DNA from 2 places in the Janthinobacterium sp. SUN128 genome. Region 2 is predicted to be linked to the other one. Evidence: predicted binding sites of a transcription regulator. Region 2 holds the regulator's gene; the other holds the start of a gene.
The links. The regulator FliA, encoded in region 2, starts transcription of late flagellar genes. The targets are predictions, from matches to a motif close to CTAAAGTTTNNNNNNNNNNNGCCGNTA.
Positions count from the first base shown of each region.

Region 1: the regulator FliA is predicted to act here: its motif matches at 3,160-3,186, upstream of O3297_RS21205 (flagellar protein FliT).

Region 1 is NZ_JAPWHY010000002.1:249,302-265,200, reverse strand. It holds gene fumC (class II fumarate hydratase) at 1-1,094, opposite strand, end outside; gene O3297_RS21210 (FimV family protein) at 1,267-2,388, shown strand; gene O3297_RS21205 (flagellar protein FliT) at 2,811-3,116, opposite strand; gene O3297_RS21200 (M13 family metallopeptidase) at 3,360-5,444, shown strand; gene O3297_RS21195 (bifunctional 2-polyprenyl-6-hydroxyphenol methylase/3-demethylubiquinol 3-O-methyltransferase UbiG) at 5,513-6,157, shown strand; gene O3297_RS21190 (CsbD family protein) at 6,332-6,517, shown strand; gene O3297_RS21185 (S9 family peptidase) at 6,590-8,797, opposite strand; gene O3297_RS21180 (PhzF family phenazine biosynthesis protein) at 8,989-9,828, opposite strand; gene O3297_RS21175 (MATE family efflux transporter) at 9,847-11,241, opposite strand; gene O3297_RS21170 (beta/gamma crystallin family protein) at 11,444-12,121, shown strand; gene O3297_RS21165 (beta/gamma crystallin-related protein) at 12,290-13,162, shown strand; gene O3297_RS21160 (beta/gamma crystallin-related protein) at 13,265-14,242, shown strand; gene O3297_RS21155 (beta/gamma crystallin-related protein) at 14,402-15,100, shown strand; gene O3297_RS21150 (DnaJ C-terminal domain-containing protein) at 15,233-15,899, shown strand, end outside.
Region 2 is NZ_JAPWHY010000001.1:3,393,035-3,408,933, forward strand. It holds gene O3297_RS15345 (S-layer protein) at 1-487, opposite strand, end outside; gene motD (flagellar motor protein MotD) at 586-1,356, opposite strand; gene O3297_RS15355 (flagellar motor protein) at 1,362-2,108, opposite strand; gene O3297_RS15360 (RNA polymerase sigma factor FliA) at 2,090-2,821, opposite strand; gene O3297_RS15365 (antiactivator of flagellar biosynthesis FleN protein) at 2,867-3,730, opposite strand; gene flhF (flagellar biosynthesis protein FlhF) at 3,723-5,051, opposite strand; gene flhA (flagellar biosynthesis protein FlhA) at 5,319-7,415, opposite strand; gene flhB (flagellar biosynthesis protein FlhB) at 7,412-8,605, opposite strand; gene O3297_RS15385 (fumarylacetoacetate hydrolase family protein) at 8,745-9,743, opposite strand; gene O3297_RS15390 (pseudouridine synthase) at 9,831-10,541, opposite strand; gene O3297_RS15395 (hypothetical protein) at 10,798-11,169, shown strand; gene O3297_RS15400 (S49 family peptidase) at 11,537-12,538, opposite strand; gene O3297_RS15405 (Rieske 2Fe-2S domain-containing protein) at 12,578-12,955, opposite strand; gene O3297_RS15410 (HAD-IIIA family hydrolase) at 12,952-13,611, opposite strand; gene O3297_RS15415 (RluA family pseudouridine synthase) at 13,700-14,695, opposite strand; gene O3297_RS15420 (Rne/Rng family ribonuclease) at 15,382-15,899, shown strand, end outside.

The DNA.
Region 1 (15,899 bases), on a different contig from region 2:
GCAATCAAGGGTTTGAAGACATTCAGCTCGAAATTGCCCGAGGCGCCGCCCACCGTGATGGCGACGTCGTTGCCGAAGACCTGGCAGCACAGCATGGTCAGCGCTTCGCACTGGGTAGGATTGACCTTGCCCGGCATGATGGAGCTGCCCGGCTCATTTTCGGGGATGGTGATTTCGCCCAGGCCGGAACGGGGACCGGAGGCCATCCAGCGCACGTCGTTGGCGATTTTCATCAGGGCCGTGGCCAGGGTTTTCAGTGCGCCATGGGCGGCGACGAGGGCGTCGTGGGCGGCCAGGGCGGCGAACTTGTTGCTGGCCGTCTCGAACGGCTGGCCCGTCAGGCGCGCCAGCTCGGCCGCGATGCGGCCGGCAAATTCCACGTGGGCATTCAAGCCCGTGCCCACGGCCGTGCCGCCGGCGGCCAGTTGCAGCAGCGGCGGCAACGCTGCCGTGATGATGTGCTCGGCAAAGTCCAGCTGTGCCACGTAGCCGGAAAATTCCTGGCCCAGGGTCAGCGGCGTCGCATCCTGCAAATGGGTGCGGCCGATCTTGACGATGTCGGCAAATTCCGTGGCTTTCGCATCCAGGGTGGCGCGCAGCTGGCGCAGCGGCGGCAAGACCGTGTTGGCAACGGCCAGGGCGGCGGCCACGTGGATGGCGGTCGGAAAGATATCGTTCGAGGACTGGCCCAGGTTGACGTCGTCGTTCGGGTGCAGCAGGCGCTCGGCGCCCCGCAAGCCGCCGATCAGCTCGGAACTGCGGTTGGCCAGCACTTCATTCATGTTCATATTGCTTTGCGTGCCAGAACCCGTCTGCCAGACGGCCAGCGGGAATTCCGCGTCGTGCTTGCCGGCCAGCACTTCGTCGGCCGCCTGCGTGATGGCGATGGCTTTCTTGCCATCCAATAGACCCAAGTCCAGGTTGACGTGGGCGGCCGCGCGCTTGACGGTGGCCAGGGCGGCGATCAGTTCGGGCGGCATCTTTTCCGTGGAAATGTGAAAGTGCTCGAGCGAGCGCTGCGTTTGCGCTCCCCACAGCCGGTCGGCGGGTACGTCGATCGGGCCGAAACTGTCGCGTTCGATTCTGCTACTCATGACATCCCTTTCATCGATAGAGGTGGATCGAGTGTACTCCAGGCGCAAAAAAGGCACAGGATGATGCTGTAATGCATCATTTTTACCCTGGCCTATCTATATTTTTGCGTTTTCCTGCCGTTAAAGACAGGCGAGTTCCCCTTATTTATATTGTTATCAAAGTGATCAGTCCATGCAGAGCAGCAGCCTTCCCCGTTGGTCCCTGATCGCGTGCGCCGCCGCCAGCCTGGCCTTGCCACCCGTCATGGCGGCAGAACTGGGCGAGATGGCGGTGCTGTCGCATGTGGGCCAGCCGCTGCTGGCCGAAATCGAACTGACGGCCCTGGCGCCCGAGGAAGCCAATGGCGTAGCCGTGCGCCTGGCCTCGCCCGATGTGTACCGGGGCGGCGGCATCGGCATGGATCCGGCCCTGCAAACCTTGACGATCAGTCCGCTGGAACGCGGCGGGCGCCACTATGTGCGCGTGAGTACCCGGCAAGCGATCCAGGCGGGCCATGTGCATCTGTATTTGTTGCTGGGCATTGGCAATGGCGCCGTCGTGCGCCTGGGCACCGTGTGGCTGGCAGCGGCCCCGCCTGCTGCCGCTGCCGTCAGTGCGCCAGTCCGGCCCGCGATTCCGTTGCCTGCGCCCGTATCCGCACCGTTGCCACGGGCTGCGGCCGGCGCGCCGTCGCCCGATGCCGCCGCGCTGGCGGCCCGCGCGCGCGCCGAGGGCCTCGTGCGCCCGGCGCGCGTGTTCGTGCCGCCGGCCGCGCCCGCGCCGGCTGTACCCGCGCTGCGTCCGGCGCCGTTGCGCCGCGCGACGGCGCCCGTCGCCGCCTGCGCGCCGCAGGCCAATGTGGAGCAGGCGCAAGCGTGCGTTGCGCTGGATGAGAAAAACGCGGCTTTGAATGAGAAGCTCGGCGAATTGGAAGGCAAGCTCGGCGCCTTGCAAAAGGCGCTGGCTCAGCCTGCCACCGCTGCCGCCGTCGCTGCGCCTGCCGCCGCGCCGGCCGAGGCGCGGGTGCCGCATGCCAAGCCCAAGCCCCTGGTGCCGCCAGCGGGCGAGAAGGCGGCGGGTGGCAATGGCTTGCTGTGGCTCGGCATCGGCACTCTGGTCTTCCTGTTGCTGACGGCGGTCATCGTGTATGTCGTGCGCAAGCGCAAGCAGGCGGCCGGGCCGGGCGCGCCGTCGAAATACTGGGTCTTGCTGCGCAAGCCTTTCAGCCGCAAGAAGAAGGATGTGCCCGTACTGACGGAAGCGGTGGAAGGCGGGGTAGGGGCCGAGCCGGAACCGGAGCCGTTCTCGCGTTAACGCGATGCAAGGCGGCACGAGAATTTGATATAAAAAAAGATATTGAAAAAATACATGGAAACGCTTGCCAATCGCGTTGCTTAATTCTTAAAGATGGTGATATGATTAATTCAGTGGACTTGCTCTACGATAAAACAGCCCCAGCCTGGCGCAGTCACCAACGATAGTGTGGCGCGGCAAACAGGTGTAGCGTTGCACAAACGCCTGGGTCTGGAAGCGGTTTGCGATGCCGACGATGTGCTCGCGAACGCCGGATGCAACCGGCAGCGAGGCGACGCCAGGAGATACCTGGGGCTCGCCTTCCAAATTCCCCCACCCCCCCCTCCTTGCCTGGTGCCGCAGATGGCGCGCTCCCTGGCACGGAGGCAGACGCAAAAAAAGCACCCGCAGGTGCTTTTGTCGTTTCTGGTGCGGCAAGTTTCTTACATGCGGGCGCGCGAACCTGGCATGGCGCTCGGCAGCTGCGTCATCCACGGTTCCGTGATGCTGCGGATTTCGCGGTCATTTGCCAGGATTTGCTTGAGCAAGTCGATCTTGCGCAGGCGCGAGGCGCCGGCCAGGGCGGGTACCTTGCCTGTCATGGTCGCGCTGGCGGCGCTGGCGGCGCTGGCGCACTGGTTTTCCAGGGTATCCAAGCCATCCCAGTCGCTCGAACGTGCGGCCACGACCATTTTATTGGTCATTCCTGCAATATTTTCATACATCGAGAGAACGTCGTTGGAGGTCATGAGCACACCCGTAACTAGTGAATGGATTACCGCTTGTCTAGATTAACGGCAGCTGCAACGGGAACTTGAGGGTGTTTTTGAAAAAAAATGAAAATAATTTAGATGATTGCTTGCCTGCCGCCGGAATCGCCTCCCAAGCCGCATGCCTGCTGGCGTCGTGGTGACAGGGGAATGTGTTGCGGCGCTTCAAAACGCGTTATGATTTTGCATACTACTGTCGTTACTTTGCCTGAAAGGATCACCATGCGCGTTGTCACTGCTGCCGCTTCCTCTTTCCCTGCTTCCTGGCGCAAGCGCGCCATGGCGCTGGCCCTGTCCGGCATCGCCCTGGCCGGGGGTGTCGTCCACGCGCATGGCCAGGAGGCGGCCGCCAGTCCTGCCGCCGCGATGGCGGCACCCACGGCTGTCTTGCCCGGCGACGATTTCTACGATTACGTGAATGGCGACTGGCTGCGCGGCACGGAGATTCCCGCCGACCGCAGCAGCTGGGGCTCGTTCGCCATCCTCGCCAATGCGACCAACGAGCGCATCATCGCCCTCGTCGAAGGCCTGGCGGCGGCGCCGCAGGCGGATGCATCGGCGCGCCAGGTCAGCGATTTCTACCGTTCCTGGATGGATGAGTCAGCTATCGAAGCGAAAGGCTGGGCGCCGATCAAGCCGCTGCTGAAGAAGATCGATGGCATACGCGACCAGGCAGGGCTGGCCCGCGCGCTGGGCGAGAGCTTGCGCGCCGATGTCGACCCGCTCAATGCCACCAATTTTTATACGGAAAACCTGTTCGGCCTGTGGGTGGCGCAAGATTTGAACGACACCACGCGCAACGTGGCCTATCTGCTGCAAGGTGGACTGGGCTTGCCCGACCGCGCGTTCTACCAGGGGGAAAGCGCCCGCATGCAGGGCTTGCGCGCGGGCTACCAGGCGCATATTGCCGCCATGCTCAAGCAGGCCGGCTACCGCGATGCGCCGGCCCGTGCCGCGCGCGTGTTTGCGCTGGAGCAGCAAATTGCCGCCAGCCACGCCAGCCGCGAAGATTCGGCCGATGTCGCCAAGGGCAATAACGCGTGGCGTGCAGCCGACTTCGCCAGCAAGGCGCCGGGCCTGGACTGGAAGGCCTTCTTCCAGGCGGCGGGCCTGGGCAAGCAGACGGATTTCATCGTTTGGCACCCGACGGCCATGACGGGCAGCGCGGCGCTGGTGGCGAGCGTGCCGTTGGCCACATGGAAGGATTTCCTCGCCTTCCACGCGATCAACCATTTCAGCACGACCTTGCCGAAGGCCGCCGCCGACCAGCGCTTTGCCTTCTACGGCAGCGCCCTGAGCGGCACGCCGCAGCAGTCGCCGCGCAGCAAGCGCGCGCTGGCGGCAACCAACGCGGCCCTCAGCGACGCCGTCGGCAAGCTGTACGTGGAGCGCTATTTCCCGCCTGAATCGAAAGCCCGCGTGCAAGACATGGTGACGAATATCGTCGCCGCCTTCTCGCGCCGCATCGACAAGCTGGACTGGATGGCGCCGGCCACCAAGGCGCAGGCGCAGGAAAAACTCAAGACCCTGTACGTGGGCGTCGGCTATCCGGAACGCTGGGACAGCTATGCGGGCTTGCGCGTGGTGCGCGGCGATGCGCTGGGCAATGTGCAGCGGGCGGAACAGTTCCACTACCGGCAGGAGCTGGCCAAGCTGGGCCAGTCGCCTGACCGCAAGGCCTGGGCCATGCCGGCACAGCTGGTCAATGCCGTCAACCTGCCGCTGCAAAATGCGCTGAACTTTCCGGCCGCCATCCTGCAGCCGCCATTCTTCGACCCCCAGGCATCCGATGCGGCCAACTATGGCGGCATCGGCGCCACCATCGGCCACGAGATCAGCCACAGCTTCGATGACCAGGGCGCCCAGTTCGACGCCCAGGGCAAGTTGCGCGACTGGTGGACGCCGGCCGACCTGGCGCATTTCCAGACCGCATCCAAGCAATTGGTGGCGCAGTTCGCGGCCTACAAGCCGTTTCCCGACCTGGCCGTGAATGGCCAGCTGACCCTGAGCGAAAACCTGGCCGACCTGGCCGGCGTGGCGGCCGCGCATGACGCGTTCACCTTGTCGCAGCAGGGCAAGCCGGCGCAGGCGGATGCGGACCGCGATTTCTTCACGGGTTATGGCGTCAGCTGGCGCAGCAAGGCGCGCGAAGCGGCGGCGCGCCAGCAGATCCTCACGGATGGCCATGCGCCGGCGCAATACCGGGCCGCCACCGTGCGCAACCTCGACGCCTGGTACCCGGCCTTCGACGTCCAGCCGGGGCAGCAGCTGTACCTGGCGCCGGAACAGCGCGTGCGCGTCTGGTAGTTATAAAGCGGTGCCAGCGCGCAGTGCGCTGGCACCGTAAAATGGCGGCACATATCGACAGGACCGCCATGAAGCCAACCCCGCCGCAAGACCCGCAAGACCCCATCCACGCCATCACCGGGCGCACCCTGGCTCATTACGACGCCAGCGCCGAGCAGTTTTTCGAAGGCACGCGCGACCACGACGTCAGCCAGAACATCGCCGCGCTGCTGGGGGCCATCGGCAAGCCGGCGCCCCTGGATATTCTCGACCTGGGCTGCGGCCCTGGCCGCGACCTGAAGGCGTTCACGGCCATGGGCCACCATGCCGCCGGCGTCGATGGCTGTCCCCGCTTCGTCGAGATGGCGCGCGCCTACAGCGGCTGCACCGTATGGCAGCAGGATTTCGTCGACCTCGATCTGCCCGCCGCGCACTTCGACGGCGTGTTCGCCAATGCCGTGCTGTTCCACGTGCCCAGCGCCGCCTTGCCCGGCGTGCTGCGCGCTTTGTACGCGTGCCTGAAGCCCGGTGGCGTGCTGTTCAGCTCGAATCCGCGCGGGCAGAATCAGGAAGGCTGGAATGGCGCGCGCTATGGCAGCTATCACGACGAAGCGACGTGGGCCGCCTACGTGCAGGCGGCCGGTTTTACCTTGATCGAGCAGTACTACCGCCCGCCCGGCTTGTCGCGCGACCAGCAGCCGTGGCTGGCCACCGTGTGGCGCAAGCCTGTGTGATCGCCAATATTGGCGCAAATTGAGCATGTGTTAGGAACCGTACAGAGCCTTTGATCCCCCTTGCGTACTATGGATACATCGACACGCAGCAAGCAGTTTGCAACAGCGTGTGAGCCGCAGTACCGGCCCTTCGGGGCCGGACAACAGATGTACCAACTACAGTGAGGATCCATCATGAACAAAGATCAAGTCGAAGGTAAACTGAAGGAAGTCGGCGGTAAAATCCAGGAAGCCGCTGGCAAAGTCGTCGGCAGCGAAGAACAGCAAGCCAAGGGCCTGGCAAACCAGGTCGAAGGCAAAGTGCAGAAGAAGGTTGGCGATGTGAAAGACGCGGTGGAAACCGTTACGCGCAAACCTTAAGCTGACGCACGCTCAATAAAAAAACCGCCGCCTGTCGCGAGACAGGCGGCGGTTTTTATTTGTGGGTACGTTTTACTTCGCTACGCCCAGGTTCTGCTTGAAGAACATCTCGATTTTCTTGTACACGTGGCGCTGGCCCGCGCGCGACGAGATGCCGTGCTTGGCGCCCGGATACGTCATCAGGTCGAACTGCACGCCGCGGTTCACCAGCGCGTCGATCAATCGCGTGCTGTTGCTGAACAGGACGTTATCGTCGGCCATGCCGTGCACCAGCAGCAGCGGCGACTTCAGGCCGTCGAGGTGGGCGAACACGGTACTGGCCTTGTAGCCATCGACGTTTTCCTTCGGCATGCCGAGGAATTGCTCCGTGTAGTGGGTGTCGTACAGCGACCAGTCGGTGACGGGCGCCACCGAGACGCCCATGGCGATCTTGTCCGATGCCGCCGACAGCAAACGCAGGGTCATGAAGCCGCCGTAGCTCCAGCCGAACACGCCGATGCGTTTTGCATCGACGAAGCTTTGCTTGCCCAGCCAGTCGATGCCGACCAGCTGGTCTGCCACTTCGGCCGCGCCCAGGTTGTGGTAGATGGCGTCCGTGAATGCGCGCTCGCGGCGCGACGAGCCGCGGTTATCGAGGCGGAAGACGACAAAGCCCTGCTGCGCCATGTACTGGTCGAAGTTGTTGCCCCAGCGGCGAGCCACGTGCTGCGAGTGCGGGCCGCCATACGTCGACAGGTAGACGGGGTAGCGTTTGCTTGCGTCGAAGTTCGATGGCTTGACGATGGAGTAGTACAGCGTCTGGCCATCGTTGGCTTTCAGGGTGCCGTATTCCGTCGGCAGGTGGTCCGCCTTGTATTTCGCGTATGGGTGGCTGGCGTTCAGCGCGTTTTCTTCCAGCCAGCCCACCATGGCGCCGTCCGGGCGGCGGATGCTCACTTGCGGCGGCGTGGCCGGGTCGGAGTACGTGTCGACAAACACTTCGCCATTGCGCGAGAACGTCGTGTCGTGCCAGCCATCGGCTTTCGTCACGCGCTGCGGCTTGTCGGCCGTGCTGCCATCGAGGGCCAGCGCGTAGGTCTGCTTGTCGATCACCGCGTCGCGGTTCGACGAGACGAACACCTTGCCCGTCTTCTGGTTCACGGCCAGCACGCTGTCGATGCCCCATGCGCCGGAAGTGACCGGGTGCAGCAGCTTGCCGCCCATGTCGTACAAATACAGATGGTTGCGGCCCGTGCGTTCGGACGACCAGAGGAAGGTGCCGTTCGACAGGAAGCGCAGGTCGTCATGGATGCTGACCCAGGTCTTCGACGTTTCCGTCAGCAGGGTGCGCTGCGCCAGGGTGGCTGCGTCAACTGCCACCAGGTCGAGGGTCTTCTGGTCGCGCGACTGGCGCTGGTACACGAGCGACTTGCTGTCCGCGCTCCAGTCGGCGCGCACCAGGTAGATGTCCGGGTTCGTGCCCAGGTCCACCTGGCGCTGCGCGCCCGTTTCCGGCGAGACGATCAGCAGTTGCACCAGCACGTTCGGGTCGCCGGCAGCCGGGTAGCGCTGCTCGACGACGTCGGTGCGGTCGGCGAAGATTTCGAAGCGGCGCACGACGGGCACCGGAGCTTCGTCATAGCGCTTATACGCGATGGCGGAATCGTCGGGAGCCCAGTAGTAGCCGGTGCGCTGGCCCATTTCTTCCTGCGCCACGAATTCGGCTTCGCCGTTGCGGATGGTGCCCTTGCCATCGGTGGTCAGCTGGCGTTCCTTGTTTGTCTTGAGGTCGATGACATAGATGTTCTGGTCGCGCACGAACGACACATAGCGGCCTTTCGGCGAGATTTTTGGGTCGAGCACATTGCCCTTGGCGACCAGGCGCGCCTTGTCCGGGTGGGCCGCGTCGACCAGGTACAGATTGCCGGCCAGCGGCACCAGCAGCTGCTTGCCATCGGGCGACCAGCTGTAGCTGAGAATGCCGTTCAGGCTGGCCGTGCGCTCGCGTTCGCGGCGCGCCTGCTCTTCGGGCGAAATCGTTTCATTCGGCACCAGCGCCTTGGAGTCGACCAGGCGGTGCGTGCTCTTGTCCTTCAGCTTGAATTCCCACAGGTCGAGCTGGAACTGGTTGTCGGCGCGGCCGCGCAGGAACGTGACGCGCTCGCCGTCGGGCGAGACCTTCAGGTTGCGCACGCCGGGGCCGGCCAGCGCCGGATCGGCGTGGATGCGTTCCAGGGTCAGCTTTTCAGCCGATGCGGGAACGCTGGCCATCGCGGCCAGAAAACAAAGAATAAAACGCATGGATGTCTCGGTAGTTGGAGGAATGAATGGCTCTGCATGCAAAAGGCGCGCTTGAGCGTTGCCTAAGCGTAAGACGATACCAGAGCGTGCCTGTTTATGCGATAGCTCCGGCCACGGAATAAGGCGTTCCTGGCCGTATTTCCTTCGATGGAAATATCCGATCGCCACTCATTCCATGGCGCTTTGCCTGGTCAGGCCAATATCGACCCTGCGACCACGCTCAGGCATGCGCCGCCTATCCAGGCGTGGCCATCGCGGAAATTGACGGACACGCGGCCGTCGCGCTGAAGGCAGGTACCCTGGCGCACGCGGTAGTCGGCGCCCGCCAGCAGGTGCGCGATGCAGGCGTTGGCGCTGCCCGTGACGGGATCCTCGACCAGTGCGCCGTGCTCGCTGAGCAGAGCGCGCACTTCGTAATCGGCCGGCCCGCCGGCGCCGTGCGCGCCGTAGAGCGCCAGTCCGTCAGCGCTTGACGCGGCCAGCAATGCCGTCAGTGCCGCGATGTCGGCATGGACGGCCAGGCAGGCCGCGGCGTCCGGCAGCGGCACGCACAGCCAGCGGATGCCCATGTCGACGATGGTGCCGCCAGCGGCCGCCGCGTCGCTCAGCGCCGTTTGCAGCAGCGGCAGCAGCGCAGAGGGGAGCGTGCGTGCGGTGCAGGGCGGCGCCTGGAACGCCAGCAAGCCGCCGGCGCCGCGTTCTATCGGCACCAGGCCGACGCCGCATTCCTGCACGATGCGCGCGCCCTTGGGCTGCATGCCCGCATCGAGCAGGGCATGCGCCGTGCCCAGGGTCGGGTGGCCGGCGAACGGGAATTCCATCTCGGGCGAAAAGATCCGCACGCGGTAATCGGCGGCGGGATCGCGCGGCGCCAGCACGAAGGTGGTTTCCGACAGGCCCGTCCAGCGCGCGATCGCCTGCATCTGCGCGTCATCGAGGCCATTCGCGTCGAGCACCACGGCCAGCGGATTGCCCAGGAAGGGCACCGCGCTGAAGACATCGACTTGCCTGAAGGGGCGTTGTTGCGGCATGGTGGCTTCCTCGCTGGCTTATCGGGCTGTGCGCAGGCGCTGCAGCGACAAGCGGTTCAAATACCAGGTCAGCAGCACGGCCGCCACCGTCAGGCCCGTGACGAGGCCGATCCAGAAACCGGCGGCGCCCATCGGCTCGGCCGGCGACCAGATGAAGCCGGACGGCGCGAGGCCCAGCACGTAGCCGATCGGCAGCGAGAAGCCCCAGAACGCCAGCAACTGGATCAGCATCGGCTGGCGCGTCACCTTGTAGCCGCGGATGGCGCAGGAAGTGGCCACCTGCGTCGCGTCGGACAGCTGGAACAGGGCGGCGAACAGCAGCAGCTGCGCGCACAGGGCCTGCACCTGCGGGTCGGACGTGTAGGCTTGCGCGATCTGGTGGCGGAAGATGGTGATGACGGCAGCCGAAACGATGGCCGCCGTCAGCGACATGGCCACGCCCACCCACGAAATGAAGCGCGCGCGGCGCAGATTGGCTTCGCCCACGGCGTGGCCCACGCGCGTGACCAGCGCGATGCCGAACGTGAGCGGCACCATGAAGACGACGGACGAGAAATTCAGGGCGATTTGGTGCGCCGACACCTGGATCACGCCGAAGCGCGCCACCAGCAGGCTGATGACGCCAAAGGCGCTGACCTCGGCAAAGTAGGTCACGCCGATGGGCAGGCCCAGGCGCAGCATGGGGCCGATGGACGACAGCTGCGGCCATTCCCAGTGCGTGAACGGATACGTGGCGCGGTAGGCGGGCGCGATCCTGATCCAGGCCAGCATGGCCAGCAGCATCATCCATACGCAGCAGGTGGTGGCCACGGCGCAGCCCACGCCGCCCATCTTCGGCATGCCCCAGTGGCCGTAGATCAGCAGGTAGTTGACGAGGATATTGAGGCCCAGTGCGGCCAGCGCGATGACCATCACGGGCTTGGTCTGGTTGATGCTGGTGCTGTAGCCGTACAGGGCGCGGTAGGCGGCGAACGGCGGCAGCGCGCAGCTGATGATATGCACGAACAGCTTGGCCTTGGCCGCGACGGCGGGTTCCAGCATCAGGTGGTCGAATACCAGCGCCGCCATGTTCGTCAGCAAACAAGCCACGAGGCCCACGAGCAGCGCCTTCCACAGCGACTGGCGCACGATGTGCGGCACCCGGTCGTGCCGCGCGGCGCCGATTTCATGCGCCACCAGGGTATTGATCGCCATCATGATGCCGCTCACGGTGACGAGCACGATGGACCAGATGGCCGCGCCCAGCGACACGGCGGCCAGTTCCTCGGGATTCGTATGCCCCGTCATCGCCACGTCGGCCGCGCCCATGCCGACGGTGGCCAATTGGCCGATCAGGATGGGCCAGGCCAGCTTCCACAGAGACGAGACTTCAGTGCGGATGGCGGGCAGGGTGAACGAGGTAGTGTGTGGCATGGGCGGCAAGCTTGACTAAACACAAGATTCTACCGGCATTCGCCGTGCTTGTCCGCCGCCGCTCCCGGGAGATGCCCGGAGGGGCGCCGGGCGCGGTAATCATTTGTTACAGCTAAGTGGACCGGTCGCGGATAGACTGCGTGCTCTATTTGGCAAAATGACCAAATAGTCAACCGCAGTACCCTGACTATGGAGTAAGACCATGTTGAAGAAAGCCTTGAATTGCGCCCTGTTGCTGGGCGCCGCCATGACGGCCGAACTGGCCGGCGCCGGCGAACTGACCCTGTATTCGCGCGACGATTATCACGGCCGCTCGCAGACCGTGCGCGACGCCGTCGCCGACCTGGAAGATGTCCGTTTCAACGACACGACGCAAAGCATCCGCGTGCGCTCGGGCCGTTGGGAAGCATGCGAGGAAGCCGATTTCCGCGGCGCCTGCTTCCTGCTGGAGGCGGGCGAGTATCCCTCGCTCGATGGCCGCGCCAACAAAATCACCTCGCTGCGCGAAGTGCGCGGCGGCTGGGGTGGTCATCCGGGCCGCGATCGCGACGGTGATCGTGACCGTGGGCGCGACTGGGACGGCCGCCGGGACCGCGACCGTGAGCACGGCCATTTGCCAGGGCGCTCGCTGGGCGGTGAACTGACCTTCTATACGCGCGACGATTTCGCCGGCCGCAGTTTGACCGTGCGCAACGCCTCGGCCGATTTGCGCGAGCGCGATTTCAACGATACGGTGCAAAGCGTGCGCGTGCGCTCCGGCTATTGGGAAGTGTGCGAGGACGTGGATTTCCGTGGCCGTTGCCGGACACTGGTCCCCGGTGAATACGCGAGCCTGGAGCGCATGAGCAACCGCATCTCGTCCGTGCGCGAAGTGCGCTGACGCCAAGCGGGCAGGAACGGCCGGTCCCTGCCGGGGCCGGTTATTGCTTTTGGTAACAATTTATTGTGCTTTTCCCATACTTTGTTACACCGTTTTTTCTACGGATGGCTACACTGACATCAGTTGTCATGTCGATCACTAAGCTTTGCCGCCACCGGAGACCGCCCCATGAATCGCCCATTCGCCTTTGCACTGCTGTGCGCCAGCTCGCTGTTTGTCCATCTCGCGGCGCAGGCCGGCGAAATCCGCCTGTACACCGATGATAATTTCAAAGGACGCGTAGTCGTCTTGCGCGATACGACGGATGACTTGTCGCGCGTCAGTTTCAATGACACCGTGTCGAGCATCCAGGTCGATGCGGGCAGCTGGGAAGTGTGCACGAACGCCGATTTCAAGGGCGATTGCAAGACGCTGGAACGGGGTGACTATCGCTCGCTGCCGGGCATGAACGACAAGATCTCGTCCGTGCGCGAAATCGGCGGCGGGCAGGGTAGCGGTAGCAGCGGTGGTCGCCGCGCGGCGCTGGAACTGTATGCCGACGGCGGCCAGCGCGGCGCCTCGGCCGGCGTGAATGCGGACCGTGACGACCTGGTCGACATCAGCTTCAATGACCGCGCCAGCAGCGCGCGCATCGAGCATGGCTACTGGCAGCTGTGCAGCGATTCCAATTACCGTGGCAGCTGCCGCGTGTTCGGACCTGGCAGCCACGATGACCTGGGCAGCCTGAACGGGCGCGTATCGTCGGCGCGCCTGGTCGATCCGCGCGAAGAGAACCGGCCGCAAAACGACGAAGGCCTGGTGGTGCTGTACGGCCGCGCCTTCCTGAAGGGCCCGGGGCTGCAGGTGAACCGCGACGTCAGCGACCTGGTGCGCCTGAATTTCAACGACCAGGCCGGCTCCATGACCATCAACGAAGGCACCTGGGAAGTGTGCACGGACTCGCAGTTCAACGGCACCTGCGAGCGCATGGGCCCGGGCAAGTATGAAACCCTGGGCACGACGCTGGACAAGCGCATTTCCTCGCTGCGCCGCCTGTATTGAGCGTGTGATCGAGTTTTGCCCGTGGCCTTGTATTTGTTACACTAGCATCCTGGCGCAAGCGCCAGGCAAATCATCACCAAAGAATGAAGAATGGAGTTAATCATGACGGGCCCTTTCAAACATGCTGCGGCATGCACCGCAACCTTGCTGCTGTCGCTGGCGGCCCATGCCGGCGCCCATGCGGGCGAGATCACCCTGTTCGAGGATGATAATTTCCGTGGCCGCGCCGTGACCCTGCGCGAAACGACGGACAACCTGTCGCCCCAGGGCTTCAACGACAAGGCGTCCAGCATCATGGTGCGTTCGGGTACCTGGGATGTGTGCACGGACTCCGGCTTTCGCGGCAATTGCCGCAGCCTGGGGCCAGGCGAATACCGCTCATTGCCAGGCATGAACGACGCCATCACCTCGGTGCGCGAAACGGGGCGCGGCGATGGCTACAATCCGGGACGCCCGGGCCGCGACCCAGACCGTGGCCATGGCGGCTATGGCCGTGGCGGCAGCCTGGAAGTGTATTCGGGCGCCGGCCAGAATGGCGGCTCGGCGCGCCTGAACCGCGACACGGACGATTTCGTCAGCATCGGTTTCAACGACCGCACCAGCAGCATCGTCATCTATAACGGCTACTGGCAGCTGTGCAGCGACTCGAACTACCAGGGCACTTGCCGCATTTTCGGCCCCGGCCGCCACGACGACCTGGGGCGCGGCCTTGACGGGCGCGTCTCCTCGGCGCGCATGGTCGACGAGCGCGAAGCGCGCCGCCAGCAGCAGTATGAGCGGCCGCAGTACGAGCAGCAGTATCCGCAATACCAGCAGCCGCAGTACCAGCAGCGCGGCGCCGTCCTGCTGTTCCCCGAGGCGGGCATGCGCGGCGAACCGCTGGCGCTGGACCGCAGCACGGAAGACCTGGTGCGTCTCAATTTCAATGACCGCGCCTCGTCCATCGTCGTCAACGAGGGCCAGTGGGAAGTGTGCAGCGATTCGAATTTCCGCGGCCGCTGCGAAGTGATCGGGCCGGGCGAATATGGACGCCTGAACGCTATGGAAAACCAGATTTCCTCGCTGCGCCGCGTGCGCTGACCGCTTCCTGACGCCGTGCTGACAGGCCGCCTGCCGGGAATGCCCCGCCAGGCGGCTTTTACATTCCCAGCCGTGTGCTGACATTTGCTTGCCCTTTGTTACACTCGCCGCCTGCCGCCTGGACTACACTGGCGAAAATGTCTCAGTATTGGAGTTGTCATGGTTCGATCTTTCCGCCCCGCGCTGTTGTGCGCCGCCACCTTCCTCGCCCCCCTTGCCGCATCCGCGGGTGAAATCACCCTGTTCGAGGACGCCGGTTTCCGCGGCCGTCCCGTCACCCTGCGTTCCGACGCGGGCGATTTGTCGCGCATGGGCTTTAACGACAAGACCTCCAGCGTGATCGTGCGCTCGGGTACCTGGGAAGTGTGCAAGGACGCCAATTACCGGGGCAACTGCCGCACCCTGGGACCGGGCCGCTACAGCAGCATGCCGGGCATGAACGACGCCATCTCTTCGGTGCGCGAAGCGGGCCGCCCGGGCCATGGCGGCGACCACCGCCCCGATCACCGTCCCTATCCGCCGCGCCCTCCGCGTCCGGAGCCGGAGCGTCCTTATCCCGGCCATCCAGGTTATCCCGGCCACGGCGGCGGCCACCGTCCCGACATGAATGGCGCCGTGCTGATGTTCCCTGACGCCGGCATGCGCGGACGGCCCGTGCGCCTGGACCGCGAAGTGCATGACTTGAACCGCTATGGCTTCAACGACCGCGCCGAATCGATCGTCGTCAATTACGGCCGGTGGGAGTTCTGCGTCGATGCCAATTTCCGTGGCCGCTGCGTGGTGATGGGGCCAGGCAGCTATGGCCGCCTGCATGGAGGCCTGGACCGCCGCATTTCCTCGGTGCGCCGCGTGCGCTAGACATTTTCCGCTACCATTTTCACCGCCCGCGCGCCCCGTGCCCCGCGGGCGGTGTTGTATTGTGCGCACGCGCTGTCGGCGCCAATTCGTGTACTCTTCCCATAGGCAGTTCAACCATGGGGAGCAAGCACGGTGGAATACAAGGACTACTACAAGGAACTGGGCGTCGAGAAGACGGCGACCGAGGCCGAGATCAAGAAGGCGTACCGCAAGCTGGTGCGCAAATACCATCCCGACGTGAGCAAGGAACCGGACGCCGACAAGCGCACCAAGGCCCTGAACGAGGCCTATGGCGTGCTGGGCGACGCGGAAAAGCGCGCCGCCTACGATGAACTGGGCCGTAACCAGGGCGCGCAGGGCCAGCCCTTCCGTCCGCCGCCGGACTGGGGTTCGGGCTACGAATCGTCGGGCGCCGACGACAGCGATTTCTTTGCCGACCTGTTCGCCCACGTGGGCGGCCGGCGCCGCGCCAACAGCACCTTCCAGATGCAGGGCGAGGACAGCCACGCGGCCATCACCATCGACCTGCAGGACAGCTACCAGGGCGCCAAGCGGCACATCGTCATGCGCGTGCCCGAAGCGGATGCGCAAGGCCACGTGGTAACGCGCGAGCGTACCCTGGAAGTGACGATACCGAAAGGCGTCACGGAAGGACAGCAGCTGCGCATGAAAGGGCAGGGCAATCCCGGCAGTGGCGGCGCTCCCGCCGGTGATTTGTACCTGGAGATCCGCTTCCGGCCCGATGCGCGCTACAAGGTGGAAGGGCGCGACGTGTTCGAGACGGTGCCCGTCACGCCAT
Region 2 (15,899 bases):
ACTCGAACTCCTTCATGCCCCGGGTGCTGGCACTGAGCTTGTCCGCGCCCTCGAACAGGCCGATGCCGATGTGATCGTGGGTCGGCATGTCCCACTCGAAGCCGGAAAAGACCAGTTTGTCGGCATAGGTGCCGCCCGCCTGCAGCGCCTGCACGCGTGGAATTTCATAGCGCTCGGCACCGATGGACATCGGGATGGGCGTCGGCAGCGGCGCGCCCAGTGCGTCGCGCGTGGAGACGCGCAAATGGTTGGACAGCGCCATCCAGTCGAGTCCGTAGCTGCCGAACGCCTTGGCCAGCACCTTGTCCAGCGTCTGGCTGACATCCGCATCGGCCGATTGCGTGGTGTGGGTATGCAGGTCGCCGGCGATCCAGCGGCCAGTGGGGACCGGTGGCACGCTGCTGGACGGGTCGTTATCGCCGCCGCAAGCGGCGACGCTCAACAGGATGGCGATAGCCGAAGGAAGCAACAATCTGGAGTAAGACATGGGATAGACCTGGAGGCTGAAAAGAAGTGCGACAGCCTAGCATTCCAGTATGACCACCGAATGACATGCGCCTGACCCTAGCGGCCCGAAAGACCCGTCTAGTTGGCCACCGGCGCCGTCGGCACTTCTGTCACCGTTTCGGGGATGCCCGACAAAATCGTCACGGCGACCCGGCGGTTGCGCGCGCGCCCTTCCGCCGTTTCGTTCGGCGCCACGGGGATGTTGTCGGCGTGGCCGACGGCCGTCAGGCGCGACGCCTTGACGCCGCTGGCGATGAACAGGCGCACCACGGCGCTGGCGCGCGCGGCCGACAATTCCCAGTTCGAGGCAAAGTTGGAATTACTGATCGGCTGCACGTCCGTATGCCCTTCCACCTGCACGTCGTGCGTATCGTCCTTGAGCAGCACGGCGACGGCGCGCAGGGCCTGGTCCGATTCCACCGTCAGGCGCGCCGCGCCCGGGTCGAACAGCACGCTGGCATTGATTTCCACGCTCACGCCGCGGCTCGTCTGCGTGACCCGCACCTTGCCTTCCTTCACCAGCGGCGCCAGGGTGGAGGTCAGGTCCTGCGCCAGGCGCGTCATGTGTTCGCGCTCGCGGCGGATGGCTTCCGTGCGGCGTTTCAGGGCCGGGTTCGGCAGCGGGATCGCCTGCGGCGCTTCCATGATGATGGGCGGCGCGCCCTTTTCCAGGCTGAAGGCCTGGCCGATGGCATTCTGGAAGACGCGGTATTTGCCTTCGTTGACTTGCGAAATCGCGTACATGACAACGAAGAAGGCGAACAGCAGGGTGATGAAGTCGGCGTACGAGATCAGCCAGCGGTCCTGGTTGTCCGGTTCCTCGTCATACTTCCTGCGCGCGCGCCGCATCATGGTCAGTGCTCGTGCAGCAGGCTGGAAACGCGCTCTTCGATGATGCGCGTATGGTCGCCCGTGGCGATGTCGTACAGCACGGCGGCCGTGATTTCGTATTGCAGCACGCGGCGCGAGACGATGGCCTTGAGTTTATTCGCCACCGGCAGGAACAGCAGGTTGGCCAGGCCGACGCCATAGATGGTCGAGACAAACGCCACGGCAATGCCGCCGCCCAGCTTGCTCGGATCGGTGAGGTTTTCCATCACGTGGATCAGGCCCAGCACGGCGCCCAGGATGCCGATGGTGGGCGAATAACCGGCCGCCGATTCCCACACCTTGACGGCCTGGCGCTCGGCCATTTCATAGGCGGAGATTTCCACGTCGAGCAGCTGACGCAGCTTGTCGGGCGCGATGCCGTCGACGATCATCCTCAAGCCCTTGGCGTTGAAGCGGTCGGCCGTGTTTTCCATCAGGCGCTCGAGCGCCAGCGGGCCGTCGCGCCGCGCCGTCAGACTCCACTGCCCGATGTCGCGCGCCAGCGCGGCACGCGTGTCGGCCGGTGGCAAGAAGACCCAGCGCAGCATTTCCAGGCCGCGCACGAAGGTGCGCAGCCGCGTTTGCAGCAGCACGGCGCCGAAGGTGCCGATGACAACGATGGCAAAGGCGGCCGGCTGCAGCAGGGAGGCCATCTTGCCGCCTTCCAGTGCCTGGCCGACCAAAAGGCCCGCCAGCGCCAGCGCCAGCCCGATTACGCTGGACCAGTCCACGCCTGCTCCCTCAAGGTTGCGCGCAGGCGCGCGACGGCCTGGGTATGCAGCTGCGAGACGCGCGACTCCGACACGCCCATCACCGCGCCGATCTCCTTCAGGTTCAGCTCTTCTTCGTAATACAGGCCCATGAGTATTTTCTCGCGTGGTGGCAGCGCGTCGATGGCATCGATCACGGATTGCCGGAAATCGGTATCGAGCAGGGAACGCAAGGGGTCGCTGTCCTCGTCCACGCAGTGGCGGTCGAGGAAGCTGTCATTGCCGTCCGGGTCATGAAAGTCTTCGTAGTACACGAGCTGGTGGCCGCCGCCGTCGCCCAGCATTTCCTGGTAGTCGGCCAGCGACATCTTGAGCAGCTTCGCCACTTCCGACTCCGTCGGCGGATGGCCGAGGCGCTGCTGCAAGGTGCTCATCGCCTCTTCGATCTTGCGCATGTTCTGGCGCATGCTGCGCGGCAGCCAGTCGCTGGTGCGCAATTCGTCGAGCATGGCGCCGCGGATGCGCAGCACGGCATACGTCTCGAACTGCGCGCCATGCGTCTCTTCATAGCGGCTAATGGCATCGAGCAGGCCGATCATGCCGGCCTGGATCAGGTCATCGACCTCGACCGAAGGCGGCAATTTCGCCTTCATATGGTGCGCCAGACGCTTCACCAGCGGAATGTGCTCCGTCAGCAAATAGTCCTTGTTCGATTTCCCTTTGACCGTGTACATAGGCTGCTTATTGTTTTCTCATCTTATCTGGTGCTACGGTTCGATTCAGGCGCTGAACTGGTGCGGGCTCCCCGTCTGGTACAAGGTGCCGCCAAGCACCGGTGCCGCCGAACGGGCCAGCCGCTCGGCCAGTCCGCGAAACGCCACCGAGGCGCCCGCCAGCGGAAACGCATCGACCACGCTGCGGCCCAGCCGCGCCGCCCGGTGCAGATATTCGTCGGCAGGCACCGAACCCATCGAAGTCAGCTTCACGGCCAGGTAGCGGCTCGCCGCCTGCGCCATATTATCGTATACCACTTTTGCCTCGGATTCGGAAGCGCCGGTGACGAGAATGCCGAACGGACGGCGTCCCAGTTCCTGGCTCAGGCGCTTGATCAGGCAGTACGCCGCCTTGATCGAGGTGGCGCTGGTCGACACTTGCACGACGATATCGGACGAAGCCATCAGCGGCACGGGGAAGCAATCGCCCTCGTCTGCCACGACGCCGTCGACCAGCACGATGCCGCTCTGGCGCGCCAGCACCTCGAACGTCTTGCCCAGGCGGCGCAGTTCGTCCTCGCCCGCATAGTCCATGCTGTCCATCAAATGGTTGCGCGCACCCAGGCTGGCCACGCCAAAGCCTTGCGGCACCTGGTGGATGACCTGGTTCAGGCCGCACTGCTGGCGCGCCACGTCGCGCAGGCTGGCGCCGTGCGCCAGGCCCAGGCGCGCCGCCACGCCATCGCTGCCGCCGCTGGCGTCGAGCAGCAGCACGTCATTGCCGCCGTAGACGAGCGACGCGCCCAGATTGACCAGCATGGCGCCCTTGTCGTCCTGCGGCGTGGCCGAGAGGAACGTCATGACGCGCGGCTGCGGGCCGGCCAGCATGCGGCGCAAGCCTTCGGCCTGGTCGAAATCGAAATTAGCCAAGGTGCACCCCGCGCGCTTCATTGTTGCGGGCGGCCGCCTGCGCCATCAGCAGCGGCAGTTCGGCATCGGAAAACTGCGTCGCCGCCGCATCGCGCTTGAGCTTGAAGGCGCGGTCGATCAGGTAGCCGCGGTCGGCCAGGTACAGGTCTTCCGGCACGCGCTGGCCGTTCGACACATAAAACAGGTTCAGCTTCTGGCGGATCACCACGTCGAGCACATTGCCGATCGAGGCCGCTTCATCGAGCTTGGTCATGATGCAGCCGGCCAGGCCGCTGCCCTGGTAGGCGCGCACCACTTCGTTGAGGGTTTCCTGGGTCGCCGTGGAGTTCAGGCACAGCAGGCGTTTCACATCGGCGCCGGCGCCCGACAGCATGGCCACCTGCTCCGTGACCATCTGGTCGCGCTGGCTCACGCCGACCGTATCGATCAGCACCGTGTGCTTGTTCTTCAATTCCTTCAGGGCGATGCGCAAGTCCGCCTCGTCCTTCACGGAATGCACCATCACGCCGAGGATCTTGCCGTAGATGCGCAGCTGTTCGTGCGCGCCGATACGGTAGGCATCGGTGGTGATCAGGGCCAGCTTTTCCGGGCCGTGGCGCATCACGCAACGGGCCGCCAGCTTGGCCGTGCTGGTGGTCTTGCCGACGCCGGTCGGGCCCACCAAGGCAAACACGCCGCCCTGCTCCAGCATGGCGTCTTCATTGGCCACCGTATTCAGGTTGCGGCTGAGGACGGTCTTGATCCAGCGCATGCTTTGCGCACCATCGAGGCCGGCCGGCAGCTTGTCGATCAGGTAGCGCGCCAGGCTGGCCGAGAAGCCGGCGGCCAGCATTTCGCGCAGCACGACGGCTTTTTGCGGCTCGCGCTGCTGCGTCGAACCCCACGAGATTTCCGCCAGCTGGGTTTCCATCATGCCGCGCATGGCGCGGATTTCATTCATCATGCCGCTCATCTCGGCGGCGGCGTTTTCCTTGACGTGCGCCAGCGCGCTGGCCATCATCTGCTGCATGCGGGCCATGTCCACTGGCTCGGAGGCAGCCTGGCGCGGCGCGGCGGGACGCGGCGCAGCTGGGCGCTGGGCCGGGGCGGCCGGACGCTGCGGCGTGGCGAACTGGGTCTGCAACTGGGGACGGGGCTGGGCCATTTCGGAGGCGGCCGGCGGCGACGCCAGCGAAGCGGCATCGTCATTGGCCAGCGCGAGGATTTCCACCACGCCATCGGCCTGGCGGTTCGACAGAATCACGGCATCGGGGCCCAGCGCTTCACGCACCTTGCGCAGCGCATCGCGCGACGAGGCGCCCGTAAATTTCTTCACATTCATGACCGGCCTCCCAAGGCGGGGGTGGCGCAATATTGGCTGAACTGTGTGACCATCATCGACTCCTGTTGCTTGAGTGCTGTCTTCCACATGGACACAGATCACCCGGACAGTTTCCATTATTAGCGATGCTTGCAGGAAACGATCGAAGGAACAGGACGGGAAAGTACCCGTTATTCAGTTTGCCGAGAGGAAATTGATGTTTATTTGACCAAAGGCAAGGGCCGGGGTCAGACCCGGCGGGTCTGACTCCGGTACTAATGCTGTCAACTATTGTGCCCCCACCAGCGCCGTGACACGGATCGTCTTGGTTTCCGGCACTTCCGCATGCGACAGCACTTTGAGCTGCGGCAAGGCGCGGCGCAGGAAGCGCGACAGCAAGGCGCGCAGCGGCGCCGGCACCAGCAGCACCGGCGTCAGCCCCAGCGCTTCCTGCTGCTGCGCGGCCAGGCCCGCCTGGTGCGCGATGGTGTCGGCCAGGCCCGGCTCGATGCCGGCGCCGTCGCCGCCATTGCCCATCGCTTGCATCAGCAGGCGCTCCAGGCGGCTGTCGAGGGTCATCACGGACAGTTCGGCCGAGCCGGGGAACAGTTGCTGCACGATGGCGCGGCCCAGGGCCACGCGCACCAGCGCCGTCAGGTCGTTAGGGTCTTGCGTGCTGACCGTATGCTCGGCCAGGGTTTCGATGATGGTGCGCATGTCGCGGATGTGCACGCCTTCGGCCAGCAGGTTCTGCAGCACCTTCTGCAAGGTCGACAAAGACAGCATCTTCGGCACCAGGTCTTCCACCAGGCGCGGCGACTCCTTGCCCAGGTGGTCGAGCAGCGACTGCACTTCCGCGCGGCCCAGCAGCTCGGAAGCGTGCGAGGTGATCAGGTGGTTCAGGTGCGTGGCCACCACGGTGCCTGCGTCGACCACCGTGTAACCCATCGATTGGGCCTGGTCGCGCAAGCTCGCGTCGATCCAGGTGGCGGGCAAGCCGAAAGCGGGATCGTTCGTGGCCAGGCCCGGCAAGGTGCCACTGGCCATGCCGGGATTAATCGCCAGGAACTGGCCGTTGAACGCTTCGCCCACGCCCACTTCCACGCCCTTGAGGGTGATGCGGTAGGCGGACGGCTTCAATTCCAGGTTGTCGCGGATATGCACGGGTGGCGCCAGGAAACCCACTTCCTGGGCAAATTTCTTGCGGATGCCCTTGATGCGCTTGAGCAATTCGCCACCCTGCGTCTTGTCGACCAGGGGAATCAAACGGTAGCCCACTTCCAGGCCCAGGGTATCGACGGGCATGATGTCTTGCCAGCTGGCTTCTTCCTGCTCGGGCGCCACGGTCGCTTGCGGCACTTCGGCCGGTTTTTCGGACGCCTCTTTTTCCTGCATGCGTTTCTTGCTGATCAGAAAGGCGGCACCGGCCAGCAGCGAGGCCAGCAGCAGGAAGACCATGTTCGGCATGCCGGGAATCAAGCCCATGCCGCCGATGATGGCGGCGGTAATATACAGTACTTGCGGTTTCGCAAACAGCTGCCCCACCAGCTGGGTGCCGATGTCCTGTTCGCTGGCCACGCGCGAGACGACGATACCGGCCGCCGTGGAAATGATCAGCGAAGGAATCTGCGCCACCAGGCCGTCACCGATGGCCAGCAAGGTGTAGTTCTTGAGCGCGTCGGCAAAGCCCATGTCGTGCTGCAGCAAGCCCACCAGCAAGCCGCCGACGATATTGATGACGGTAACCATGATGCCGGCGATGGCGTCGCCGCGCACGTATTTGCTGGCACCATCCATGGCACCATAGAATTCCGCTTCCTGTGCCACTTCCGTGCGGCGGCGGCGCGCTTCGTCTTCACCGACCAGGCCCGCGTTCAGGTCGGCATCGATGGCCATCTGCTTGCCAGGCATGGCGTCCAGCGCGAAGCGGGCGCCCACCTCGGCGATACGCCCCGCGCCCTTGGTCACCACGGTAAAGTTGATGATCGTCAAAATGATGAAGACGACGATACCGACCGTGTAGTTGCCGCCGATCAGGAAGTGACCGAACGCCTCGATCACTTTACCGGCCGCGTCGGCGCCCGTATGGCCCTCCGTCAGCACCACGCGCGTGGACGCCACGTTCAGCGACAGGCGCAGCATGGTCGACACGAGCAGGATGGTCGGGAAGGCCATGAAGTCGAGCGGCTTGACCGTGTACAGCGCAGTCAGCAGCACGATGATCGACAGCGCGATATTGAAACTGAAGAAGATGTCGAGGATGAAGGCCGGCAGCGGCAGCACCATCATCGCCAGCAGCATGATGATGATGACCGGCGCGGCGATGCCCTTGCTGGCGTTGTTGCCCATTCCACTGAGCCAGGCTGGCATTCTCAGGCCGTTCATGGTGTACTTCCTTTATTCTTGTCTTCTGCGCCGGCTGCGGGCGGTGTCTGCGATGCGGGGTTCTGCGGGTCGAGCTCGGGCGGCACGTCGAGTTTCTTCGGCTTGTCGGGACGCTCGCCCTGGCCCTTGCCATAGCTGCGCAGCTGGAACACGTAGGCCAGCACTTCGGCCACGGCGCCATACAGCGCCTCGGGAATTTCGTCGCCGATATCCGTGTGCTTGTACAGCGCGCGCGCCAGGGCCGGCGCTTCCAGGATGGCAACCTTGTGTTCGCCGGCCAGTTCGCGGATCTTCGCGGCCACCTCGTCGATGCCCTTGGCCACCACCTGCGGCGCGCCGCGCGAATTCTCGCCATACTTCAAGGCCACCGCGTAGTGGGTAGGATTGGTCACCACCACGTCGGCCGTCGGCACATCGGCCATCATGCGGCGGCGCGACATTTCATGCTGCATCTGGCGTATCTTCGCCTTGATCTGCGGATTGCCGTCCGACTCTTTCGACTCTTGCTTGACTTCCTGCAAGGACATTTTCATCTTGTTAGCGTAGTGCCACATCTGGTACGGACCGTCGATGGCGGCGATCAGGCCCAGCGCGCCGACGATCAGCAAAAAGGCCGTGATCAGCAAGCTGATCAGATGAGCAGAACCGGCGCGCAGGGATTCCACCGACAAACCCAGCACGGCGTCCTTTTGATGCTGCATCACCATCCAGGCGACGACGCCGACGACGAGGGTCTTGGCGATGGCCTTGAGCAACTCCACCAGCGCATTCTTCGAAAACATGTTGCCCAGGCCGCGAATCGGGTTGAGCTTGCCAAAATTGGGGGTGAACGCCTTGGAACTGAACAGCCAGCCGCCCACCAGCACGGGCGAGGCCAGGGCGACGAGCATGATGGCCAGCGCGTACGGCAGGCAAGTCAGCAAGACGGAGCCCACGTCGTAGCCGATGCGCAACATCATCGCGTCGGGATTGAGTATCTGCTCCCGGTCCAGGGTCAGCCCGGACACCATGACGGCAGTCAACCGCCGCACGATGGCGTCGCCGGCAAACCACAGGCAGCAGCCGGACGCCATCAGCACAGTGAACGTTGCCACTTCACGCGATCGCGGAACGTCGCCTTCCTCACGCGCCTGCTCGAGGCGCTTCGGTGACGCGGCTTCGGTCTTTTCTGCGTCGCTGTCTTCCGACATCAATCAACTCCGGTGAAGTCCTGCAGCCTGGCTAGGCGCAATACGGACTGGGCATGTGGCATTATCGGTTCAAGCGGGCACACGCCATCGGGGGAGAAGGAGGGCAATTGCCCTGCTTTTCCTTTGCTCCCCAGAAACCTTAGCGGGACTTCCTTGCTTCCGCCTGCTTGACAGTCTGCTCGATGGCGCCAAACAAGGACTTGCCGTCGTCACCCAGCATCTCCAATCGAACAACATCACCAAACAACAGAAATGGCGTGCTGGCGACGCCATCGGCGATCATCTCCTGGTTACGTCGCTCAACGATGCTGGAAAAACCCTTCTTGACTTCCTTGTTGGCGACCCCGCCCGCGCTGACCACGCTGCCGCTGCGCGCGTTGCGCGTCTGGCACAGATGGGCGAGCAATTGCGGGTAATTGAACGCCATGTCGGCGCCCGCGTGGGGCTGGCCCGTCAACTTGCCGTTCAGGCTGCAGCGCAGGGCGTGATGCACCTTGCCGCCGCGCCAGGCATCGCCCAGCTCGTCAGGCGTGATGGCGACAGGAGAGCAGGCCATGGCCGGTTTCGCTTGCAGGAAACCATAACCACTCGCCTGCTCGTCCGGCACCAGGTTGCGCAAGGTGATGTCGTTGACCAGCATCAACAGCTTGATGTTCAGGTGTGCCTGGTCGGGCGTGGAGCCCATGACCACGTCGTCCGTGATGGCGGCGATGCCTGCCTCGTAATCGATGCCCCACTGCTCGTGCGCCAGGATGATCTCGTCGTGGGCACCGAGGAAATTGTCGCTGGCGCCCTGGTACATGCGCGGTGCGTCGCGCAAGTTGGCCGGTACCTCGCTGCCTGCGGCCTTGCAGGCCCGCTCGATCTGCGACAGGTAGGATACGCCGGCCACGCGCAGGCTGCTGCGCGGCAAGGGCGCCATGCAGTTAGCGGGGTCGAATTCAAAGGCGCGATGGCCGCGGCCGCTATTGATGGTCTGGTACAGCAAATCGAGCTGGGGCGCGATGAAACTCCAGTCGTCGAGCGCCTTTTGCAGGGTCGGGGCGATGCCGTCGGCCAGATGGGCCGTTTTCAGGTCGCGCGACACGACAGCCAGCTGGCCGTCGCGCGTGCCATCCTTCAGGGTAGCTAATTTCATAGGCGGGAAACTTCGTCAAATGCAGGCAATGGAGGCTAAAGACGCCAAAAAGCCGGGATATCCCCGGCTTTGGCGGTCAGGAAGGAACTAGGCCAGGAGCGCGATCTGCTCGGGCGTGAGGTAGCACCACTCGCCTTCGGCGATGCCCAGCGATTCCAGGGTCAGGCTGCCGATGGCGGAACGGTGCAGCGCGCTGCAATGGTTGCCGGCGGCGGCCAGCATGCGCTTGACCTGGTGGTATTTGCCTTGCTCGAGCACGATTTCCAGCTGGTGCTCGCCCCGCTTGACGCAGACGAGGGCGGCCAGCGGGGCCGGTTCGTCGTGCAATTGCACGCCGGCCAATAGCAGGGCCACCAGTTCATCGGTCACGGGCTCTTGCGTAGTGGCCTGGTAAATCTTGGGAACGTGCCGCTTCGGCGACGATTGGGCATGGATAAATGGGCCATCGTCGGACATCAGCAGCATGCCGGTCGTATCGTGGTCGAGCCGGCCGACGGGCTGAACTTCGCGCCAGGTGAATTGCTCCGGCAGCAAGGTCAACACGCCAGGATGATGGCTGGGCTTGCGCGAGCATTCGAAGTTGGCGGGCTTGTTCAGCGCCAGGTACAGGTGCTGGCGGACCACCCATTCTTCTTCAAATACATGCAGCACCAGGCCTTCGGTCTCGACGGTGGTGCGGTAATTGGTCTGGGTGACGCCATCGATGACGACATCGCCATCCTCGATGAGGGAACGACAATATTTACGGGTGCCAAAACCCTGCGATTGCAGGATGCGGTCTAGGGATAATTTACTCATGGGCGTGACTTTACCAGAAGCGGGTGGCAGCGTGAAGCGGCGGCACCTGGCGCCCGCACGGCGGTGCAGGCGGCACGAAACCATGGCACACGCAGAAATACCAAAAAGAACAAGGTGAGATTTGGCGAGAAATGGTTGATTCCTTTGAGAAATATCAAGCGCTCGGAATATCGCATTGATAGACTGAAACTTCGGTAGGAATCCGCCTAACGAGCTTTAGGAATAATAACCAGGCAACGACCCACAAGGACATTGTATGAAGCATACCGATACCATCGCCTTACAAGGCAGCATCGCCGACATGCGCCAGCGCATCGCTGCGGAACAGGCGGCCATGCACAAAGTCAGACTCGGCGTGGCACGCTGGAGCAGCACCCCTGCGCCGCAGGATGCGGACGCGCCGCCATCGCCAGCCAGCCAGACGCACTGGCATGCCGAGGCGCAATGCCATTTCATGTGCTGGCTGGAACTGGGTGGTTTTGCGCACGCGGATGCGGACGCAGACGCGGAAACCGACAGCGTGGCCGCGCCTGCCATGGCGGACATACCGTCCGACACCAACGCCAGCGTCGGCGCTGCGGTGGCCAGGCAGCCCCTGCCCGCGCACTGCAACGGCTGCGCCGTCTGAGCGCGGCCCGTCCGACCAGCCATGCCCTGCCTTCGCATGCCTGCCTTGCCAGCGCACCCAGACCCATCCGCCGACACCGGCCCATCCAGCACACACAAAAGGAAACGGCGGCATTGCGCCGCCGTTCCCAAGCCCCATCGGGACTTTAGTGAGGAATGTAAATTCACTCAAAACCACATCTGCGATGCGGCGAGTAGTTCCAAGACCTGCCAATCAAGTTAGTACTGACAACATAGTTGATATATCGCCCCTCCTTGAAAAGAACTACGCTTTCACTATAGCCCAAGCAGCCCCGTTTTCAAGCCAATTTACCACCTTATTGAAAATCATTCTCGATTGGCTTGCCTGCCAGCCAAGAGTGATGTCCTCAGCGCAACGCCGGTTGTGACTGCTGCACGGCCGCCTTCATGGCGCCAGCGCCCATGGCGGCGCCAAACTTTTTCAGCACCCGTTCCGGCAAGCCTTCATGCTGCGTGTAGTCGACGATGTCTTCCGCCTTGACGATATCGCGCGCCACGCTGTCGACCGTGCCGAAATCGTCGGCCAGGCCCATTTCCACGGCTTTCGCGCCCGTCCAGTACAGGCCGGAGAAGGTATCGGCCGTTTCCTTCAGGCGCTTGCCCCGTCCCGTGCGCACGACGTCGATGAATTGCTGGTGGATTTCATTGAGCATGCTCTGCGCATACGCCTTGTGTTTTTCCGTCAGTGGGCTGAACGGGTCCATGAAGCCCTTGTTCTCGCCCGCCGTCAGCAAGCGGCGCTCGACGCCGACTTTTTCCATCACGCCCGTGAAGCCGAAGCCATCCATCAGCACGCCGATGGAACCGACCACGCTGGCCTTGTTGACGTAGATGCGGTCGGCGGCGGCGGCGATGTAATAGCCGCCCGAGGCGCACATTTCATCGACCACCACATATAAAGGCTTGTCCGGATAGCCCTTGCGCAGGCGCTGCATCTCGTCGACGATCATGCCGGCCTGCACGGGACTGCCGCCCGGACTATTAATATGCAGCACCACGGCCACGGAGCCGGCATCGGAAAATGCCTTGTCCAGCGCGGGGATGACGACGGCGGCCGAGCCGCTGCCTTCGGACTCGATGGCGCCGCTGATGTCGATCAGGGCCGTGTGGCGGCCCAGGGTTTCGCTGTCGTCGGCCGTGTTGTAGTCATAAAACACCCACAGGGCGAACAGCACGATCAGCAGGCTGAAGACCTTGAAAAAGATGCTCCAGCGGCGGTGTGCGCGTTGCTCTTGCAAAGTGGCAAATACCAGCTTTTCCAGCACGTCGCGCTCCCAGTGTCCCGCAGGGGCGCCGTGGCCGGCGGCTGGCGCGCTGCTGGCCAGCTTGTCATTCGTGTTATCGCTCATGGTTCACTTTGCTTAAATTACAGAAAGCCCGTCCCGGCCTCAGGCCGGCAGTGGCTGGACATACTCGTCGGGTTGCCAGTACAGCTGGCCATCGCGCTCGGCCACGGCAATCGGACGCAAGCGCCCGCCCTTGCAGGGGCCGCCCGCGCACAGGCCGCTTTCCGGCACATAGATGGCGCCATGCGTCGAACACATCAGGTACAAGCCGCTGGACTCGAAAAACTCGCCCTCAGCCCAGTCCAGTTCGATCGGCACGTGGGCGCAGCGGTTCAGGTAGCCATACGCCTTGCCGCCATGGCGCACGACAAAACCGGTGGTCGCTTCGCCACCGGCCGAGACGGGAAAGCGCACGCCCTTGCCGCCATCGGCCACGGCGTCGGCGGCGCAAATGAATACATCGACAACATCGTTCATCATGCGTGCTCGCTCAGCCATTGATGCAGGTCGGCCACCGTGGCGGCCGAATACAGGGGATGGCAAGCTTGCAACTGCTCCACCGGATGCGCTCCATACTCTACGGCAATACTGGCCGCGCCGGCATTGCTTGCCATCAACAAATCATGACTGGTGTCGCCGATCATCACGGTGCGGCGCATATCCTGCCCCAGTTCGCGCGTCAGTTCCTGCAGCATGGCCGGATGGGGCTTGGAAAAGGTTTCGTCGGCGCAGCGCGTCGCATCGAACAGGGACAGCAGCTTGACGGCATTCAAGGAGCGGTTCAGGCCGACACGGCTCTTGCCCGTGGCCACCGCCAGGAAATACGCCTGCTGCGAGAGTTCCTGCAGCATTTCGTAGACGCCCGGAAACAGGGCCAGCTCATGGTCGCGCGACAGGTAGTGATAGCGGTAGCGCTCGGCCATGCGCGCATGGTATTTCGGCTCCACGTCGGGCATCACCAGCTGCATGGCTTCCTGCAAGCCCAGGCCGATCACATGCGAAGCGAGCAACTCGGTGGGAATTGGCAAGCCCAAGTCTTTGGCCGACGCCTGGATGCACTTGACGATGGTCGAGGTACTGTCTATCAGCGTACCGTCCCAATCGAAGACGATCAGATCAAATTGCTTTCTTGCCATGTTTCCCGACGGCATAGCCGCCGGCTCCTTGATAGTGAATGACGGCGACTGACTACCTTGTGAGTAGTGTCACGCGCACAGTGCTTACTTATCGTGCGGCAACGGCCAATGGTTTGCCCAAGCTTACCAAGAAACGCTCGCATTCGGCAGCCAGCGGCGCGTTCAGGGTCATCGTCTTGCCCGTTTCCGGATGCGTAAACGTGATCTGGTGCGCGTGCAGGAACATGCGTTTCAGGGCACCGCGCGTGCTGTCGGCTTTCAACAGGGCACGGTTGAGGGCAAAGTCGCCATATTTATCGTCGCCGGCGATGGGGAAACCGGACGAAGACAGGTGCACGCGGATCTGGTGCGTGCGTCCCGTCTTCAATTCCGCTTCCAGCAAGGCGAAGTTGTGATATTTATGCAACAGTGAAAACACCGTGTGCGACGCCAGGCCATCAGCCTGCACGGCCACCCGTCGCTCGCCTTCGGCCGTCGTATATTTATGCAGCGGCAACTTGATATGCTGGCGCGCATTCTTCCAGTCGCCGGCCACCAGCACCAGGTAGCGCTTGTCCGTGACGCCATCGCGCATCTGCTCGTGCAAGTTCGTCAACGCGGAACGTTTCTTTGCCAGCAACAGCAGTCCGGACGTGTCGCGGTCCAGGCGGTGCACCAATTCCAGGAACTTGGCGTCGGGGCGCGAAGCGCGCAATTGCTCGATCACGCCGAACGACACGCCCGAGCCGCCATGCACGGCCACGCCGGCCGGCTTGTCGATGACGAGCAGCTGCGCATCTTCGAAGATGATCTTGAATTCGGCGGCCGGCGCGCCCGTGGGCGCCTTTTCGGCCACGCGCACGGGGGGAATGCGCACCACGTCGCCAGCGGCGAGACGGTACAGCTGATCGATACGGCCTTTATTAACCCGCACTTCTCCCGATCGCAAGATCCGGTAGATGTGGCTTTTAGGCACTCCCTTGCACACTCTTAATAAGTAGTTGTCGATGCGCTGGCCTGCTTCTTCCTCGGCGATCGTTACGAATTGGGCTTGCGGCTGAACCGGGGGTGTTGAAGGGGGAACAACATCATTTTGACTCTTCATTTACTATGTCTTCCCAGAAATCTCTCTAAGTCCTTCATTTTGAATATATAATTGTTTTTGCTGCGGCCCTGGCTGCTGCGAGTGTAAGAATAAAAGCACATTTTACACAGGGGCGTCTCCACCGGCCTCGCCAAATTGCAAATTCGGTGGAAAAAAATGTATATGCACCATCCCTGCGCGAATCAAGGTTGCACCGTAGTTGTAATCGGATAACGCGTGGAGATGCTGAAGTGAGTGTATTGGATTATAAGGATAAGTACCCGTTAGCGCGACTTATCGAGTCGGGCTCGCGGGTTGATGAAGTTGATAACGCTTGCCGTTTTCGCCAAACCCCGTATGCGGCCACAATACTGAGGGTTGTCGATGAATAGGCTGAGGCCAAGCCTCGCCATCGCGATCCCTGTAATGAGCCGGCTTACGATTTGGCTCTGAATTTGCTGACCACTTGCATTCTCTGCCCCCGACATCCGGGCTGCTTCAGATGAGTTGCAAGTGTCCTGTGCACTCGGCATGACGATCGACCTCACCGCGCCTGTTGCGGCCGTAACGTATACCTCGTACGCGTTGTTGCTCCGCACGCCTAGGCATTTCCCCCGCCAGCACTCCCGTTCTCGCATATATCCCTGTACTTCGCCGCTTCCCCGGAAGCGGCTTTGAGATGGCCTACGGGTCGCGGAGTTATAAAAATGAAACGCATGTTGTTTAATGCCACGCAGCAAGAAGAACTGCGCGTAGCGATTGTCGACGGACAAAAACTGATCGACATCGATATCGAGACAGCCGGGCGCGAACAGCGCAAATCCAACATCTACAAGGGCGTGATCACGCGCATCGAGCCATCGCTCGAAGCGTGCTTCGTCAGCTATGGCGAAGACCGCCACGGCTTCCTGCCTTTCAAGGAAGTTGCCCGCACGTACTTCCGTGAAGGCGTGGACGTGCGTAACGCTTCCGTCAAGGAAGCGCTGCGCGAAGGCCAGGAAATCATGGTCCAGGTGGAAAAGGAAGAGCGCGGCAACAAGGGCGCCGCCCTGACCTCGTTCGTCTCGCTGGCCGGCCGTTACCTGGTCCTGATGCCGAACAACCCGCGTGGCGGTGGCGTATCGCGCCGCGTGGAAGGTGAAGAGCGCCAGGAATTGCGCGAAACCATGGATAAACTGGACTTGCCTGCTGGCATGTCCGTCATTGCCCGCACGGCAGGCATCGG